3 regions of the Colwellia sp. BRX9-1 genome follow, and region 3 is predicted to be linked to each of the others. Evidence: predicted binding sites of a transcription regulator. Region 3 holds the regulator's gene; each other region holds the start of a gene.
The links. The regulator MetJ, encoded in region 3, represses methionine synthesis genes. The targets are predictions, from matches to a motif close to TAGACGTCTAGACGTCTA.
Positions count from the first base shown of each region.

Region 1: the regulator MetJ is predicted to act here: its motif matches at 4,013-4,030, upstream of metK (methionine adenosyltransferase).
Region 2: the regulator MetJ is predicted to act here: its motif matches at 1,234-1,251, upstream of metA (homoserine O-succinyltransferase).

Region 1 covers NZ_JACGVM010000002.1:381,879-388,417, forward strand. The annotation lists gene pepP (Xaa-Pro aminopeptidase) at 1-768, opposite strand, end outside; gene H4J76_RS04200 (UPF0149 family protein) at 783-1,352, opposite strand; gene zapA (cell division protein ZapA) at 1,538-1,846, shown strand; RNA gene ssrS (6S RNA) at 1,939-2,120, shown strand; gene H4J76_RS04215 (ABC transporter substrate-binding protein) at 2,337-3,038, shown strand; gene murI (glutamate racemase) at 3,142-3,990, shown strand; gene metK (methionine adenosyltransferase) at 4,121-5,308, shown strand; gene H4J76_RS04230 (rhodanese-related sulfurtransferase) at 5,400-6,380, opposite strand.
Region 2 covers NZ_JACGVM010000027.1:34,125-40,663, forward strand. The annotation lists gene metH (methionine synthase) at 1-42, opposite strand, end outside; gene metA (homoserine O-succinyltransferase) at 102-1,049, opposite strand; gene recA (recombinase RecA) at 1,504-2,541, opposite strand; gene mutS (DNA mismatch repair protein MutS) at 2,879-5,458, shown strand; gene rpoS (RNA polymerase sigma factor RpoS) at 5,523-6,446, opposite strand; gene H4J76_RS18065 (peptidoglycan DD-metalloendopeptidase family protein) at 6,533-6,539, opposite strand, start outside.
Region 3 covers NZ_JACGVM010000012.1:40,976-47,514, reverse strand. The annotation lists gene H4J76_RS12180 (malic enzyme-like NAD(P)-binding protein) at 480-1,721, shown strand; gene H4J76_RS12175 (hypothetical protein) at 1,959-2,312, shown strand; gene metJ (met regulon transcriptional regulator MetJ) at 2,335-2,664, opposite strand; gene metB (cystathionine gamma-synthase) at 2,848-4,005, shown strand; gene metL (bifunctional aspartate kinase/homoserine dehydrogenase II) at 4,046-6,496, shown strand.

The DNA.
Region 1 (6,539 bases), on a different contig from region 3:
GTAATGTAAAATATTGCCATTATCACCACAGGCAACGATACTGCCATAAGCGGGGTGCCTTGCACCATTACTGGCAAATTCATGCAATATTTCCGCTTCTAATTGGTATTCAAATTTACCAATCGCTGACTGTTTCATCGCTCTGGCATGAGCCGCACCGCTAATAATATTTACTTGACGCATAATATCGAGTTCGCCGGCACTTTTGATTAAACGCATTTCTTCAATAATATTTCGACAATCAACCAATAGTGTCGGTGCTTTTACGCCAAGGCGGCTTTGCGCTTTAACCGCTGACAACCATGCATATATTTGGCTATCTAAGCGGGTACTTTTTCCTTGGCAAAACAACAAGTGACTTTTATCCGCAATATAATCAGGGAGGTATTGATCTATTTCGGTTAGTGGAAAACATTCATCTACACCATAATGCTCTACCGCTAACGTTTGTCCTACTCGCCTACCGTGCCAGACTTCTTGAAGGGCATTTTTCTCAAGATTAAATAAAATACTTTGTTGATTTTCTTCTCCCTTATCAGCAGATTTAATCAGCACTAAAACAGCATCAGGTTCGTTATATCCCGTTAGATAATAAAAACTTTTATCTTGGCAAAAAGCATATTCGGTATCGTTACTACGCGTGACTTCTTGTGCAGCGGAAAATATCGCAATAGAATTTTCTGGCATCGAAGCAAAAAATTGAGCACGACGTTGGATGAATTCTGCCAAAGGTAATAAAGTATTTTTAACTAAAGTTGATGTATTCATGACTTGATCTTTTTTTAGTGGACAGTATCTTCTGCGCTTTTACTTTCTGGCGGTGAGCCTAGCTCGGTAAAACACAATAAAGCAGAAATTCTGACATATTCAGCTATTTCAAAATAGGCTTGCTCGGTATCTTCGTCTTCTTCCATTTCGTCAGACAAATTAGAGATTTCAGCAAAATCAATAAGGACTTCTTTAACGTCTTCTGATAATACCGCTTTGTTTTTTTGTTGTAGGCCGAATCCTAAATTGAAGCCTTGTACCCAAACACTTAAGGCATGGCCACGTTCAACTATACTATCGTCATCATCGGGTAACGTTAATTGAAAACCATAAGAGTCATCAATAATGTCATGCCAAACTTTTGCAAACATTGATTTCACCAACGACTTAACGGCACGAGGTAAACCTTCGCCGTTGTTAAACAAGTCATTAATCATCACGATATAGTCCTCACTTTCAAAGGTAAAACCGGCACAAACTAAGCCAGTTAATACCCCATGTAATTCAGCGCCATGGACGGTAATACTTTCTGTTGTAAGAATTGCTTGCACTGAGGCAAAGTCTAAAGAGGTTTCGTTGGACATGTTTTAATCATCAATAAAATGCGTGAGTTAATGCAAGGTATCGTAACATTCACGCTTTTATGATGCTAGAGATTAAAAGGAGAAAACCCTAGAGAACGCTTGCATAGTGTACTGCTCATCGCTATAGTGCTCAGATATGTATATATTACTATTAATTAAGATGTTTTTGTGAGAATAAGCCTGTTATGAGTCAACACTCGGTTACCATTGAAGTTGCTAATAGAAGACTGAAGATTTCATGTCCTAGCGGGCAAGAGTCGTCTTTATTATTAGCCGCGGAAGAGTTAAACCAACGTTTGCTAACAGACAGTAAAACTTGTTCTATAAAGACACCTGAACAATCACTAGTAATGACTGCACTTAACTTATCTAATGATTTATTAGCTGCTCGTAAAGAAATTATCGATGAACGTGCTGCGATGCAAAGTAAAATTGATTTACTACAAGCGACTATCAAACAAGCTGTAATTTCCGAATACCTCAAGAAAGCCTGATTTTTCAGCAACCTCTGTTCACTAAAAAAACAAACAAACTTAAGTTACAAAAAAACACTTAAATCGCTTTGAAAAATTAGCTATACTAATTTCGTCTTCTGGGGTGTTTGTATGTTAACTATGTCCCTGAGCCGATAAGTTTTAACTAAGGAAGTTGATTATTAACTATTGTGCAAGCCCGGCTCGTATCGGGAAGCCTACGGTTGAAATGATACCTCCGCCCTGAACACCCGGTGTTCAGGACTAAAGTGGACTGCGGCACCTTGGAAGCATCCTTTTTAAAACCATCGCAGGTTTAAACATATTAGGCTTAGACCTGATACCTCCGCGCAGCACCTAACAACATCTTATTTATCAAATATTATTTATAATGTTACAGCTGAAATAAAGAATAAAAGGCTAACTTACTATATACTTAATACACTTATTGTTATTAATTAGCTTACTTGTTTATATGCCTATAAAATACCTTTGTGTAATGCTGTTGCTAATGCTGAATACTTCATCAAGTATCGCTAAGCAACTTGTTGTTACTGAGATATTACCGCCCTACCAATTCTATCAAGAGAATACTGCGCTAAGTGGATTCTCCGTAGAAGTCATGCAGGAAATATTCAAAATTACCGGTGATGAAATTGATTTACAAGTATTCCCTTGGGCTCGAGCTTATAAAACCGCACTTAACCAACCCAATACTCTTATCTTTTCACTATCTCGCACCAAAGTTCGAGAAAATCTATTTATTTGGGGCGGTAAATTAATGAGAGAAGATATTTATGCTTGGTGTTTACAAGAAAAATTTAAAACACCCGTCACTGATATAGAGCAACTTAAAAAATATAAATTGGCGGTCACTAATTCGTCAAGTACCGCTCAATATTTTCAGCAACAAGACTACCCCTTTATTTATACTGTCGTTTCACCAGAGCAAAGCTTACAGATGCTCTACCTTAATAGAGTTGATTTTATAACGGGAACAAAGAGCACCTTAGTGGCGCGAGCGAGTAAATTAAATTTAGAGGTAAGTAGACTAAAAAAAATTATACCTCTCTCAGTCGTTAATCATGACTTATATTTTGCTTTTAGTCTAAATAGCGATAAAAAGATTGTCACTAAATATACCAACGCTTATAAAATAATAGAGAAAAATGGCACTTTAGACAAACTGAGAAATAAGTGGCAAGTGCAGTAAACGCTACATACTTAGTAAATAATGGCTAGTGCGCTTTACTTTTATCTAAAAAATCAATATAACAAAGACGAATTTTATCAGTTAGTTAATAACCATAGACAACATGACCCAAAATCATCTAGCCAACAAATCAAAAAAACCACAAGGGCAAGTTTATGCTGACACACCAGCGATCGGTATTTTTGACTCTGGCATTGGTGGTTTGTCGATTGCTAAGTGTATCCATCAACATTTACCCAATGAAAATCTTATTTATGTGGCTGATAGTCAATTTGCACCTTATGGCGATAAGTCGTCAGCAGAAATTATTGAACGGGTAAATAAAATTGCTGACTGGTTGATTCGCCAACAGGTAAAAGCCATTGTTGTTGCCTGTAATACCGCAACAGTTAGCGCTATCGATCAACTGCGTTTAAGGGTTTCAATTCCAATTATTGGCGTTGAACCAGCGATAAAACCCGCTGCGTTGCACAGTAAAACAAAGAAGGTAGCCTTGTTAGTAACAGGGGCAACCGCAATAAATACTCGTTTTCTATCTTTAGTGAATAAGCATAAAAATGGCGCTGAAATTTATATTCAGCCATGCCCTGGCTTAGTAGAGCTTATCGAGCAAGGCCTTCATGAAAGTGAACAGTGCCTTGAAATACTGCATACTTTTTTGCAACCTCTTGTGCAAAGTAATATAGATACCTTAGTCTTAGGTTGTACACATTACCCCTTTGTTCGTTCGCTTATACAAAGAATTGTTGGTGATAAAATTACCATCATGGAAACCGCTCAGCCCGTAACGGATCAACTTACTCGGCAACTGGCAAACCAAGGATTATTGGCAAGTACTCTATCTATTTCACAACAACACTTTTTTAGCTCTAAGGTATCTAAGCAACAAGCCAAATTGATGTCAGTACTTTTTGGTCAGAATGTTACCCTTCAGCAATTTCCTGCTCTATAAATGAACAATTAATAATTATTTTTAGCCGTTTAGCCATCTAGGCGTAAAAAAACTAGAAAATAGTTAATCTTGCAGTTAGAATAACTCCAATTCGAAAATATTTTAAACTATTACATTTTTCTGAGGTTATATGTCTACTCAATTTTTCACTTCTGAATCAGTTTCTGAAGGTCATCCGGATAAAATCGCCGATCAAATTTCTGATGCGGTACTTGATGCTATTATCGCTAAAGATAAGAATGCTCGTGTCGCTTGTGAAACTATGGTGAAAACTGGTGTAGCTATTATTTCAGGTGAAGTTTCTACCACGGCATGGGTTGATCTAGAAGCGATTACCCGTAATGTTATCAGTAATATTGGCTATACTTCGTCTGACGTTGGTTTTGATGGTGAAACTTGTGGCATTATGAATTTAATTGGTCAGCAATCACCTGAGATTGCCCAAGGTGTTGACCGAGCAAACCCTGAAGATCAAGGTGCTGGTGACCAGGGATTAATGTTTGGTTATGCGACCAATGAAACTGAAACGTTAATGCCTGCACCAATATTTTATTCTCATCGTTTAGTAGAGCGTCAAGCTGAAGTGCGTAAATCAGGGGTCTTACCTTGGTTGCGTCCTGATGCTAAATCTCAAGTCACTTTTATTTATGAAGATAATAAGCCAGTAGCGATTGACGCGGTTGTTTTATCAACTCAACATAATCCAGAGATTTCTCAAGAAGATTTGCACGAAGCTGTGATGGAAAATATTATCAAAGCTGTGTTACCTGCCGAGTTATTAACTAAAGATACTAAATACTTTATTAATCCTACTGGCCGTTTTGTTATTGGTGGTCCGGTAGGTGATTGTGGTTTAACGGGTCGTAAAATTATTGTTGATACCTATGGCGGCATGGCTCGTCATGGTGGTGGTGCTTTCTCAGGAAAAGATCCATCAAAAGTTGATCGCAGTGCTGCTTATGCTGGTCGTTATGTAGCAAAAAACATCGTTGCGGCTGGTTTAGCTGACCGTTGTGAAATTCAAATTTCTTATGCCATTGGTATTGCTGAGCCAACGTCAATTTCAATTGAAACCTTTGGTACCGGTAAAGTCTCTGAAGCAAAATTAATTGAATTGGTAAGAGCACATTTTGATTTACGACCATACGGCATTACTAAGATGCTTGATTTGTTACACCCTATGTATCAGATGACAGCAGCTTACGGACATTTTGGTCGTGAACCTGTTGAAGTCACTGTTGGTGATGATACTTTTACTGCATTTACGTGGGAAAGAACTGATAAAGCTGACGCACTTAGAAAAGCTGCTGGTTTTTAGTTTTCACGACTAAACATCAAGGCTCCTAATAAAAAAGCGACTTAATAAGTCGCTTTTTTTATGTTCAAAGGGTAAATAGCAACCTAGCTCATCACGACTTAGTCGACTGTGCTTTTTTGCTGGCAACTTTATCTTTTCGTCGTTGTTCGATAACATCTTGAACATTGCCACCAATATGCTTTTCGCCTCGTTGGTTCGCTAAATTTATTTGACGCTCACGCTCAGCGAAACCACTGCGCTGCTCGTCGGTATACTTGTCATAACAACGATGACAACTCACACCTTTAACATAGTGTTCGCTTTGCATTTCTTCGCTTGTTATCGGGTAACGACAAGCAAAACATTGGTCGTACTGGCCTTGCTCTAAACCATGTCCAACGGCAACACGGCCATCAAAAACAAAACATTCGCCTTCCCACATTGAATTCTCTTGTTCAACTTCTTCTAAATATTTAAGCACACCTCCCTCAAGGTGGTAAACGTCTTCGAAGCCTTGCTCTTTCAAGTAAGCTGTTGATTTTTCGCAACGAATACCACCAGTACAATACATAGCCACTTTTTTGTGCTTATTTTTATCTAAATGTTGGGCAACATATTCTGGAAATTCACGGAACGTTTCAGTCTTAGGGTTAACGGCGTTTTTAAAGGTACCAATTTCAATTTCATAATCGTTACGCGTATCAATCAATAAAACTTCTGGATCTGAAATAAGCGCATTCCAGTCTTTTGGTTTCACATAAGTACCAACGGTTAATAATGGGTCAATGCCTTCAACACCCATAGTAACAATTTCTTTTTTTAATTTTACTTTGCTACGTTGAAAAGGGTTTTCATCAGCATATGAATATTTATGAGAAACATTAATTAAACGTTCATCCGTCTCTAAATGAGCTAAAAGCAGATCGATACTGGCTTTTGTACCTGCAACCGTACCGTTAATACCTTCGTTAGCGAGTAATAACGTACCTTTGATCTCGTTTTCTAACATAACGCTTAATAAAGGTGATTTAAGTTGTTCGAAGTTTTCTAAGCGCACAAATTTATAAAGTGCACAGACAGTAATATTTTGCATAGTAATAATACCCATTGAGCCAGCCAGAACGTAAATCCGGAGCTGTAGATTAATATAAAACCAACACCTGCTACTAGCGATGTTAGTCGAAAGATGCGCATTCTATCAAAAGCGCTTATTTAGATAAAGTACCTCGTCGCTCGCCTTAATTATAAAGTT
Region 2 (6,539 bases), on a different contig from region 3:
TATTTGTTGCTCAAGACGACTAAATGATGCTGATTTTTTCATACTATTTCTCTACTTTTACTTTCAAACTTAATTTAATGGCTAGATATATCCGACACTGTTTATATTTCTGCGTCTGGGTGTATTGCTTTAATATTTGTTGCGTCTAGCTTGTACGGTGTGATCTGATAGACATAATAGTTTAGCCAATTAGTAAATAATAAACTGGCATGACTACGCCATGAACTGTGTGGCACTTTTGTTATATCATCATTAATATAGTAATTATTGGGCATAACTGCATCAACATCAGCCTTAAGGTCACGTTGAAACTCTTCATCTAGCGTGGTTGAGTCATATTCTGGATGACCAGTTAAATAGACCTGCTGTTTATTTTTGCTCGCGACCACATAAACGCCTGCTTGTGGAGATTCAGCAACAATCTTTAATTCAGGAATTGATAGGTAATCAGACTTATCAATATATCCAAATCGTGAGTGTGGGACATTAAAAAATTCTTCAAAGCCGCGGGTAAGCTGTTCTTTTTGGTCAACAGGGCTATGCTGAAAAACACCAGATAATTTTTCTTTTCTTAAATGTCGTCGCAATCCATAGTGATGATATAGAGCGGCATGAGCAGCCCAACAAGAAAACATTGTTGAGGTGACATTTTCTTCAGCCCAATCAAATATTTCACAAATTTTATCCCAGAAGGTTACTTTTTCGTATTCCATTAACGCCAATGGTGCACCGGTTATAATTAAGCCATCGTATTGAGTATTTTTAATGTCATCAAAGAGGCGGTAAAAATTATCTAAGTGCTCTTTCGGCGTATGTTTGGATTCATTGGCGTGAATACGTACAAAATCGACATTTATTTGTAAAGGTGTATTAGACAATACCCGTAATATTTGAACTTCTGTTTCAATTTTATTAGGCATTAGATTGAGAATAGCGACTTTCATTGGGCGAATTTCTTGACTTGCCGCTCTACGCTCAGACATTACAAAAATATTTTCTTCACCTAAAATAGACAAAGCAGGTAATAAATCTGGAATTTTAATGGGCATAGCGTTTACCTAATCAAATAATGTCAAACAAGCATGAACACTTCGTTCTCTACTTTCATTTATTAACTTATATTATGGCTACCAATCAACATACAGGTTTCGACTAACTCGAGCACTACGAATGATAACGGATATATAAATATTATCATTTTATGGTACGTGTATTTTTAGCTATGTCAACATCTAAACGTATAGACGTCTATAATGTTTTTTACGTTAATATTATTTGTCATCTATAACCCTAGCGAGTAAATATTGGTGGAACTAACCTAATAGAGTGCTACGTAGAAAAAGGGGGGGTATTCGGGCAGTAAAGATGCTTAGGTAAAACACTATATCAGCCTATTAAAGAACGATGGCATAAGAGAGCAAAGTCATTAATTAGATATAAAAAAGCCACTGTAAATACAGTGGCTTAATAATTGTTTAAACTTTTATGTTTAATGTGTAATGTTTATTCTACAGCTTCTTCTTCTTTAGCTGGTTTTTCACTTGCTCTTACACTTTTAATTAACAGTAAGTCGCGTAAACGCTTATCAAGTTCTTTTGCCATTTCAGGTTTTTCTGCTAAAGATTTAGCCGCATTTGCTTTACCTTGGCCAATACGATCGCCATTGTAGCTATACCAAGAACCGGCTTTTTCAACCATGTTATGCAAAACGCCTAAATCAATTAATTCACCTAAGCTGTTAATACCTTCGCCATATAAAATCTGAAATTCTGCTTGTTTAAAAGGAGGCGCTATTTTGTTTTTAACCACTTTTACGCGAGTTTCGTTACCAATAATTTCGTCGCCTGCTTTTACAGCACCGATACGTCGAATATCTAAACGAACAGAAGCATAAAACTTAAGTGCATTACCACCCGTTGTGGTTTCAGGAGAACCAAACATTACACCAATTTTCATACGAATTTGGTTAATGAAAATAATCATGGTATTTGATTTTTTCAAGTTACCTGTCAACTTACGCATTGCTTGTGAAAGCATACGGGCTTGTAATCCCATATGAGAGTCACCCATATCGCCTTCAATTTCTGCTTTTGGTGTAAGTGCAGCAACAGAATCGACAACAATAACGTCTATAGCACCTGAACGCGTTAGCATGTCACAAATTTCCAATGCTTGCTCACCGGTATCAGGCTGAGAAACAAGTAATTCGTTGATGTTAACACCTAACTTTTCAGCATAAATAGGGTCAAGTGCATGCTCAGCATCAACAAAGGCACAAACCTTACCGTTACGCTGAGCTTCAGCAATAACTTCAAGCGTTAACGTTGTTTTACCACTTGATTCAGGACCATAAATTTCAACAACACGCCCAAGTGGCAAACCACCCGCACCGAGTGCAACATCAAGCGCCAATGAACCTGTAGAAATGGTTTCAACATCCATGGTGTTATTATCACCAAGCTTCATAATTGAGCCTTTACCAAATTGTCTTTCAATTTGACTTAATGCTGCTGCTAATGCTTTTTCTTTATCATCTTTCATGTTTGTTCCGCCGATGTTGCTAAGATTTCGTTTTGATGAAGCAAGTATACTGTATGACCGTACAGTATCAAGCTTTTTTACAACTATTTTAATTATATTATCAAAAACAAAACAAGGTGACTTTTAAGTAATTGATAAGTAATAAAATAACAAGCATCAATAACTTTTAACTATTACTCATCAAAAAGTTACTATTTATATTATCACGGTAAAATCCTTGCCTAAACTTTATCGTATCCAGTAAAAGTTTTAGTTAAATAAATAGAGTCTAAATTTGCCAGTTATGGCATAATTGCCACCTTACTCTTTCATTGAACTTATGAGTTACCGCATAGAAATGACGACAGCAAACTTAGACTTATCCTCACACACACCTATGATGCGCCAGTACTTAACCATTAAAGCTGAGTTCCCTCATATTTTAATTTTTTATCGCATGGGTGACTTTTACGAGTTATTTTTTGATGATGCGAAAAAAGCATCTGATTTGCTCGACATTTCATTAACCGCTCGCGGCAAGACAGGTGGCAATGCAATACCTATGGCGGGCGTTCCCTATCATGCGGTGGAAAATTATCTAGCAAAATTAGTACAACTGGGTGAATCTGTTGCCATTTGTGAACAAATTGGTGACCCAGCAACCAGTAAAGGCCCTGTTGAACGTAAAGTTGTTAGGGTTATTACCCCAGGTACGGTGAGTGATGAAGCATTATTACTTGATAAACATGACAACCTAATTGTTGCGGTAAGTGAAGGTCATAATAAGTCATCGCAACGCTTTGGGCTGTCTTATCTTGATATGACCAGTGGTCGCTTTGTACTGACTGAGCCAAATACCATTGAACAGTTACAAGCTGAACTACAGCGTTTATCTCCTGCTGAATTACTCTACAGTGAATCGTTCTCAGTGCCAGAGTTACTAAAAGGCTATCAAGGATTAAGAAGAAGACCTGAATGGGAGTTTGATTTAGACACAGCTACTAATTTACTAAATACACAATTTGGCACTAAAGAACTTTCTGGCTTTGGTGTTGGTGATAAATCATTAGGCTTAATGGCTGCTGGTTGTTTATTTCAATATGTAAAAGAATGTCAACGCAGTGCGCTTCCTCACATTCGAGCCATTATTTGTGAGTCTTCTGCTTCTGGTGTCATTTTAGATGCGGCAACTCGTCGTAATTTAGAACTCACGCAAAACTTACAAGGTGGCTTTGAAAATACCCTAGCATCGGTATTAGACAAGTCAGCGACACCAATGGGTTCTAGATTACTAAAACGTTGGTTACATTTTCCTTTACGTGATTTAAACATATTAACTGCACGTCAAAATGCAATTAGTGAACTATTGTCACAAGATTTAACGGCTGAATTATTTAGCCAACTTAAATCTTTTGGTGACATTGAGCGTATTGTTTCTCGCATTGCCTTACGCTCTGCGCGTCCAAGAGATTTTGCTCGTTTACGTAATGCTTTAAGTCAATTGCCTGAACTTCAGCAACATTTACAAACTTGTCAGCAAGCACATATCACTGAATTAGCGTCAAAAAGCTTTCCAATACCCGACTTACACGACTTATTACAGCATGCTTTAGTTGAAAACCCACCCGTTCTTATCCGTGATGGTGGCGTTATTGCCAAAGGCTATCATGAAGAACTTGATGTCTTACGTGACTTAAGTGATGGAGCAACTGAATTTCTTGCCCAACTCGAAGCGCGTGAAAAAGAACGTACCGGTATTAGTTCCTTAAAAGTAGGCTATAACAGGGTTCATGGCTTCTTTATTGAAATGAGTCGTACTGCCGCGAACGATGTACCTGATGATTATATTCGCCGACAAACCTTAAAAAATAACGAACGTTTTATTACCAATGAACTAAAGCAACACGAAGAAAAAGTGCTTAGCGCACAGAGTAAGTTTCTCGCCTTAGAAAAACGTTTATATGATGAATTGTTCGATTTAGTATTACCTGATTTAGAAAAACTGCAATTACTTGCTCAAGCTGTCGCAGAACTAGACGTTTTAAATACCTTTGCAGAACGCGCAGAAAGCCTAAATTATGTTAAACCAAGTCTAAGCCAAAATGACGGTATTGAGATTAAAGCCGGTCGTCATCCTGTCGTTGAGTTAATGACTAGTGAGCCCTTTATTGCTAATCCAGTTACTTTAAATAATGAACGTAAGATGTTGATCATTACGGGTCCTAATATGGGCGGTAAATCAACCTATATGCGTCAAACAGCGCTCATTGTTTTATTGGCTCATATTGGTTGCTATGTCCCTGCTGATGCGGCAAACATTAGTATGGTTGATCGAATATTTACCCGTATTGGCGCTTCTGACGACCTAGCGAGTGGTCGTTCAACCTTTATGGTTGAAATGACAGAAACCGCAAACATTCTCCATAATGCAACAGAAAAAAGTTTAGTGTTACTTGATGAAATAGGCAGAGGAACCAGTACTTATGACGGTTTATCTCTTGCTTGGGCTTGCGCTGAAATGCTGGCGATTAAAACTAAAGCCTTTACTTTATTCGCTAGTCATTATTTTGAGCTAACCCTGTTAGCCGATCAGATACCAAGCTTGGTTAATGTTCATTTAGATGCGGTTGAGCATGGTGATACCATCGTCTTTATGCATACCGTTCAAGAAGGCGCTGCAAGTAAGAGCTTTGGCTTACAGGTTGCACAACTTGCCGGTGTGCCTAAGACCGTTATTCAACGGGCTAAACAACGCTTGGCTGAACTGGAAAGACAACAAACTCCTTCTGTTATCAATGTCGAACAACAACCCTTTGAGCAACTTTCATTTATTGATAACACTCACCCCGTACTCGAGTCATTGTCATCAATTGATGTAAACGATTTAACCCCCAAACAAGCATTAGATTTATTATTTGAGTTTAAAAGTAAAATGTAGCCCTTAATAATAAGTAAAAAAAACCAGCAATTGCTGGTTTTTTGTTTTATCGAAGCTAAAATATCTACGCTTGAAACAAGGCTTCAATCGATAAGTCTTGTTGACTTAAAATATCACGTAAACGCTTAAGCGCTTCAACTTGAATTTGACGAACACGTTCACGTGTTAAACCAATTTCTACGCCAACATCTTCTAATGTTGCCGCTTCATATCCTAATAAGCCAAAACGACGGGCAAGTACTTCACGTTGCTTAGAGTTAAGTTCGTTTAACCAGTGAATAATATTATTTTTAATGTCAGATGTTTGCAAGCTACCTTCTGGACCACCACTTTTATCATCCGGGATCACATCAAGTAATACTTTATCGTTTTCACCACCGAAGGGGGAATCGACTGAGGTCATACGTTCATTTAGACGCAGCATTTTAGTGACATTAGCGACTGGCACATCAAGCGCTTCAGCAATATCTTCTGCGGTAGGTTCGTGATCAAGCTTTTGTACTAATTCACGCGAAGTGCGTAAATAAATGTTGAGTTCTTTAACGACATGGATAGGGAGACGAATAGTGCGTGTTTGATTCATAATAGCACGTTCAATCGTTTGACGTATCCACCATGTTGCATAAGTTGAAAAACGAAATCCACGTTCGGGATCAAATTTTTCTACTGCGCGGATCAAACCTAAGTTACCTTCTTCAATAAGGTCAAGTAAGGGTAAACCACGATTATTATAACGACGGGAAATTTTAACAACTAAACGCAGATTACTTTCGATCATGCGTTTTCTTGAGGGTTCATCACCTTTAAGGGCAAGGCGAGAAAAGTACACTTCTTCTTCAGCGCTAAGTAATGGAGAAAATCCAATTTCGCTTAAATATAATTGAGTGGCGTCTAAATTCGATGGTACATCTTCTCTATCTTTAGATGATGATCTAGTTGATTCTTTTTTATCTACACTAGTACTTACCAATTCTTTTTCTATACTCATGCTGTATCTCCCAAGATTTAGCAAAGCCAACTATCAATGATTAAATATGCACACTAACTCCAATTTATTATTATTATTATTTGTTGTTATTTA
Region 3 (6,539 bases):
TATTTCAATGGCCATTATTGAATATAAATTCAAAAGCAATTAATCAACGTAATAAGCGATAGTGACAACGTTGATGAAGATTAATTATTAATTGGATAACTTCACCGATAAATTCGTTGTTGTGTATTGAAAAAAAGAAAAATCGATGGCTAAATTTTTTAAGTCAAAGAAGTTTATAAAAGTGGTCATAAAATACGGTGAATAGATTAAGCTGTATAGCGAATATTTAGTTTTATGATGTGCAATACAAAAGGGCTAAGGGTATGTTTGTTATAGCTTCTAGCACTTTTTATATAAGAATAACGTTGGAACAAAATGTAAGATTACAATAGTATATACCCGTTACTTTTTAAAGATCACAGACAAAGGTGTATCTTGATTGATAACGAGTCTATAAAACTATGCTGTATATAAACAAAATAAAACGTGAAAAATGGCATATATAAGACAATAAATTCACCTAACGCATAGGATCAATCATGACTGACTTTCGCCAACAAGCACTTGATTACCATCAATTCCCAACACCTGGAAAAATAAGTGTTGAATTAACCACGGCCGCTGAAACTAGCCGTGATTTAGCACTCGCCTATAGCCCAGGTGTTGCTGAACCGGTTCGCGCAATTGCGGCAAATCCCGATGATGTTTACAAATATACGGGCAAAGGCAATACCGTCGCTGTTATTACCAATGGTACCGCTATTTTAGGGTTAGGTAATCTAGGTGGTATGGCGGCTAAGCCGGTAATGGAAGGCAAAGCATTATTATTTAAGCGATTTGCAGGTATTAATTCATTTGATATCGAAGTTAAACATAAGACAGTTGAAGAATTTATAAATACGGTCGCCAACATCGCTGACAGTTTTGGTGGTATTAACTTAGAAGATATTAAAGCACCAGAGTGTTTTGCTATTGAAAAGGCACTTATTGAACGTTGTAAAATACCGGTATTTCACGATGACCAACATGGTACGGCTATTGTTACTGCTGCTGGAATGATCAATGCCTTGGAAATCCAAGGTAAAAGTATTAAAGATGCCAACATTATTTGTCTTGGCGCAGGCGCAGCAGCGATTGCTTGTATGGAACTATTAATCAAATGTGGCGCTCAGCGCGAAAAAATCTACATGCTTGATACTAAAGGTGTCATTCACACCCGACGTGATGATCTTAACGAATATAAGCGTATGTTTGCTAATAATACTGATAAACGTACCCTTGAAGATGTTATCGATGGCGCAGATGTATTTGTTGGTGTTTCTGGACCTAATCTACTTTCTGCTGAGCATGTAAAATTAATGGCACCCAATCCAATTATCTTTGCTTGTTCAAACCCAGATCCTGAAATAAAACCCTCATTAGCGCTTGCTGTTCGTGATGATCTTATTATTGCTACGGGTCGCTCTGATTACCCTAACCAGGTCAATAATGTGTTATGTTTTCCTTTTATTTTTCGTGGCGCTTTAGATGTTCGCGCTAGAACGATTAACGATGAGATGAAAATTGCCGCTGTTCATGCAATTCGTGAATTAGCAAAGGAACCTGTTTCGCAAGAAGTGTTAGATGCTAGTGGTGAGAAAAGTTTGACCTTTGGTAAGGAGTATATTATCCCTAAGCCGATGGATCCACGTTTGTGTGGTCGAGTAGCGCTTGCCGTTGCTAAAGCGGCGGTTGAGTCTGGAGTGGCAGCCCTAGAATTACCTGAAAACTATATGGAATAATCAGTAGTATTTATTAATAACGCTGTAAAAGGAGAGCTCGACTCTCCTTTTTTTATTTATGACAAATAGTAGGTTATTAAGGGCAAGTGGTCATGGTGACTCCAAGGCATCGATGTATTAGCTGCATTATTACCTCTTGTACGTCATCTATATTCCTGAAAAATCATTAATACTTGCACCTCTGTAGACAATGTCACCGATGGCAAAGCATAACAATATTGAGTAGGACGAATAACAATGAAAACTTCAACGAAAGCCGTTTTACTCTCAGCACTTGTTTACCCGGGTATTGGCCAACTAATGTGTCACGCTTATCGACGGGCTACGTTATTTATTTTAAGTTTTTCTGTGACGGTATATTTGTATATTGAAGAAGTGATGAGGCAATATCAGCCACTTATTAATAAAGTTAAATCAGGTGACGTTGCGCTCAATAGCCAAGCACTGATCGCTGAGATGTCAAAAAATCCCATTATTGTTGACCCTATCTTAATGAGTACATTAACCTATACGCTATTAACTTGTTGGTTACTGGCTATTGTAGATGCTTACCGTATGGGCATAAAAAAAGACGCCAGAGCGTCTTTTTGAGGAAGTGTATTAAAACCCTAAGCTACTCGTCTTCAATTTCAAATTGACTGAAGTCGGTAATACCTTTTGCTATTAAGGCTTCGCGCACACTTTTAGGTAGCATCTCTGTATTGTCTTTTGTTAAATCGCCATCATCAGGAAGAGGCTGTCCGGTAAAAGCATGCAGAAAAGCTTCACATAACAATTCGCTGTTAGTTGCATGGCGTAAGTTGTTAACTTGCCGACGAGTACGTTCATCCGTTAACACTTTCAGTACCCGCAACGGGATTGAGACCGTGATTTTTTTAACTTGCTCACTTTTTTTACCATGTTCGGCGTATGGTTTTATATAATCGCCATTCCACTTTGCCATTTAATTACCTTTGTTTAGCTAAATTACTTTTTATAAGTTAGATTTTACTGGTTGTTGGCGTTGAGTCAATAACGAATGTGTAGAAGTTTAGAAGTCTAAAGTTCTTGACCGACAAAAGTAAAGCGTTTAGAGTTATAGACGTCCAAACATCTATTTGATTTTACTGCCCGATTGGAGCAAAAAATGACAAGCAAAAAACCAGCAACATTAGCTGTTAGAGCCGGCATTAATAGTGATGAACATCACGGTGCGGTTGTTCCTGCCATTCATTTATCGAGTACTTATGCTTTAAAAGGCTTCAACAATAAGCGCCAATTTGATTATTCCAGAACAGGCAACCCCACTCGAAGCACGTTTGCACAAGCTATCGCTGATTTAGAGCAGGGTGCTGTAGGCATTGTTACCAGCACAGGAATGTCAGCGGTGCACTTAATCTGTCAGTTACTGACAACAAAAGATACGGTTGTTATTCCACATGATTGCTATGGTGGAAGTTATCGCTTGTTTACTCACCTAGCAAAACGTGGCTTATTTAATGTGATTGTTGTTGATCAAAACGATGATCAAGCGTTAGCGCAAGCGCTTGAAAAAAAGCCAAGATTAGTTTTGATTGAGTCACCCAGTAACCCATTATTACGGCTGATTGATATAAAAAAGGTTACTCAAGCCAGTCATGCTGTTGGTGCTTTAGTGGCAGTAGATAATACGTTTCTTTCTCCCTTGTTACAGCAACCGCTATTATTAGGTGCTGATATTGTTTTTCACTCGACAACTAAATATATTAATGGTCATAGTGATGTTGTGGGTGGGGTGTTAGTAACAAAAGAAAAAGAACTGGGTGAAGAGCTAGCGTGGTGGGCAAATTGTATTGGTATTACGGGTTCACCTTTCGACAGTTATCTGGCATTACGTGGCTTAAAAACCTTACCACTGCGCATGAAACAGCATCAAGAAAATGCTAATGCTGTTGCAAAATACTTAGAAAATCATCGAGCGATTAACGCGGTATACTTTCCTGGTTTAAAAAATCACCCGGGACACGAAATTGCTAAGCGTCAGCAAAAAGATTTTGGCGCTATGATGAGTTTCGAAATAAAAGGTGGTGTTGAAGCGGTTAAAGTACTCTTTGACAACTTATCACTCTTTACCTTGGCACAGTCATTAGGTGGCGTTGAAAGTTTAATCAGTCATCCATCAACGATGACCCATGCAGGTATGGAAATTGAAGCACAAATTGCAGCGGGTATTACTCAATCTTTAATCCGAATTTCTGTGGGTATTGAAGATGTTAGTGATATTATTAATGACTTAGAACAAGCTTTATCGGCAAGCCAAATTTAAAGTTGTAGACTATTTTTAGTAGAAGAATTAATGAGTGAAAATGACACAGTCAAATACAGTAGAACAATTATCATCAGGGAATAATCAACTGGCGAAGCATGCTATTCATGTACATAAATTTGGTGGCAGTAGCTTAGCAACTACCCAATGTATTGAACGTGTGGTTGATATTATTCGTCAAAACTGTCAATTAAATGATTTAGTTGTTGTTTCGGCAAATGGAAACACTACGGATGACTTATTCAATATTTATAAACTCGCACTTGAAAAAAGTGACGAGCTGTTTTTGGCTATTGAAACACTAGAGAAATCACAAAGCACATTAATTGGTGAGTTATTGAACCCTAGCAGTGCAGCAGACCTTATCAAGGTTTTGTCTGATGATATAACACAATTAACGGCTTGGTTATCTGATCAGCCAAGCCAACACCATGCAGATATGTTGGCATTTGGTGAGCTGTGGTCGGCGCGTTTATTATCGGCGGTGTTAAGTGAAAAAGTTTGTCCAAGTTATGCTATTGATGCGCGTGACTTTCTGGTTATCAATAATGATAAAGACTGTGCAGTCGACAATCAGCAAAGTAGTCAAAATTTTCAGCAGAACTTACAAAAAGGAAAGTTGGCGGTTATTACTGGCTATATCACTAAAAATTCTCAAGGTGAAACCTGTACTTTAGGTCGTAATGGTAGTGACTATTCAGCAACAATTATTGCATCACTGTCGGGTGCGCTGAATGTTACCCTATGGACTGACGTTGATGGCATTTATAGTGCCGATCCTCGTATTGTACCACTTGCCCGTAAATTACATCGCTTACCTAATGGTGTCGCGAAAGAATTGGGCCGCTTAGGTAACCCGGTTCTGCATGCAAAAACCTTACAGCCGCTCACTAACCACAGCACACACCTTCATGTAGCAAGTAGCTTTGATCCTGAAATTTCTGGTACAGAGATAGGAAAATTTGGTCAAATTGCTAAACAGGAGTTGTCGGTTACCTCGCTTAACGATCTGTTACTGGTAAAATCGACCAGTTTAGCCGGTTCGTTTGGTGAACAAGCCAGTAATGAGTTTTCTGCGATATGTAGTGATGTTCAGCAAGGCTTTATGGTTATCCACCAAACACAACAAAAATTAGTGAGTCAGTGGCTGGCGAGTCATGATACCGAAGTATCATTCACACCAGTGTCGATTATAGCGATTGTTGGTCATAGTGTGGTAAATCAAGGTAATATCCAAGCGCGTTTTAAACGTGCCCTCAAACATACTCATGTACTGCAGGTGGTGAACTCGTTAAGTGAGCATAGTATTATCGCCATTCTTCAGCAGAGTTGTACCGGTGAGTTACTTAATAATGTTCATTATGATATGACTAAAGACGCTCGACACATAGGTGTTGTTGTTTCAGGGCTTGGTAATATAGGTCAACGATTCTTAGACTTGTTACCCGCGCAACTCAATCGAGTCTCTGTGTTAGAGAACGTTCATTTAGTCGGTTTAGTCACTTCTAAAAAAGCACTGCTTAATACCGATGGTATCGATGTTAATCAAGCAATGTCGCTTTATGAAAGAGATGCTACGCCTTGTGATAATGCTTTATTGATGTCGTGGTTAACGAACCATCCTTACGACGAATTAATTGTTGTCGATATCACCCCTAGCGAACATTTTAGTGATTTATACAGTGAGTTCTTTAAAGAAGGTATTCATGTTATTGGTGCCAATAAATGGGCGGCTTCTGCCAGTACCGCTCGCTATAATGACTTAGTATTAACCGCGGCTGAAAATAAAAGCTTATGGTTAGGCAGTACTACTGTTGGCGCCGGTTTACCGGTTAACTTTGCCATTAACGATTTATTGAAAAGTGGCGATAAGATAACGGAGATATCAGGAATTTTTTCAGGCACGCTTTCTTGGCTATTTGAAACCTACGATGCCAGTGTACCGTTTTCAACCTTATTAATGGATGCCTTATCACAAGGGATCACTGAACCCGATCCACGAGAAGATCTGTCTGGGCGAGATGTGCAACGAAAATTACTGATTTTAGCGCGTATGGCAGGTTTTGAATTATCACTTGATGATATTGAATGCGAAAATTTAGTGCCAGAATCCTTACAAGGGTTATCAACGACGGAATTTTTAGCAAAGTCAGCAGACTTGGACAGTTACTTTGCTGAACAACTCACTAGCGCATCTAAACAGCAAGCCTGTATTCGTTATATTGCAAAATTCTGTGTCAACGAACAAGGCCAATTGAGCGCTAAGGTTTATCTTGCGACGCTTGCTAAGAATGATCCCTTTGCCTCTTTAACTCCGGGTGATAATATCTTTTTAATTAAGAGCCATTGGTATCAAGATAACCCGCTTATTATTCGTGGACCAGGCGCGGGTCGTGATGTTACTGCGGGTGGCCTACATTCAGACTTAGTGAGTATTTGCCAGCAACTGGCCGGTAAAAAACACCAAGTTAAAATCAAAGGTCTAAGTTAAATTAGCTTAATCTAGCTATCATCATTATTACTACACTAGGCAT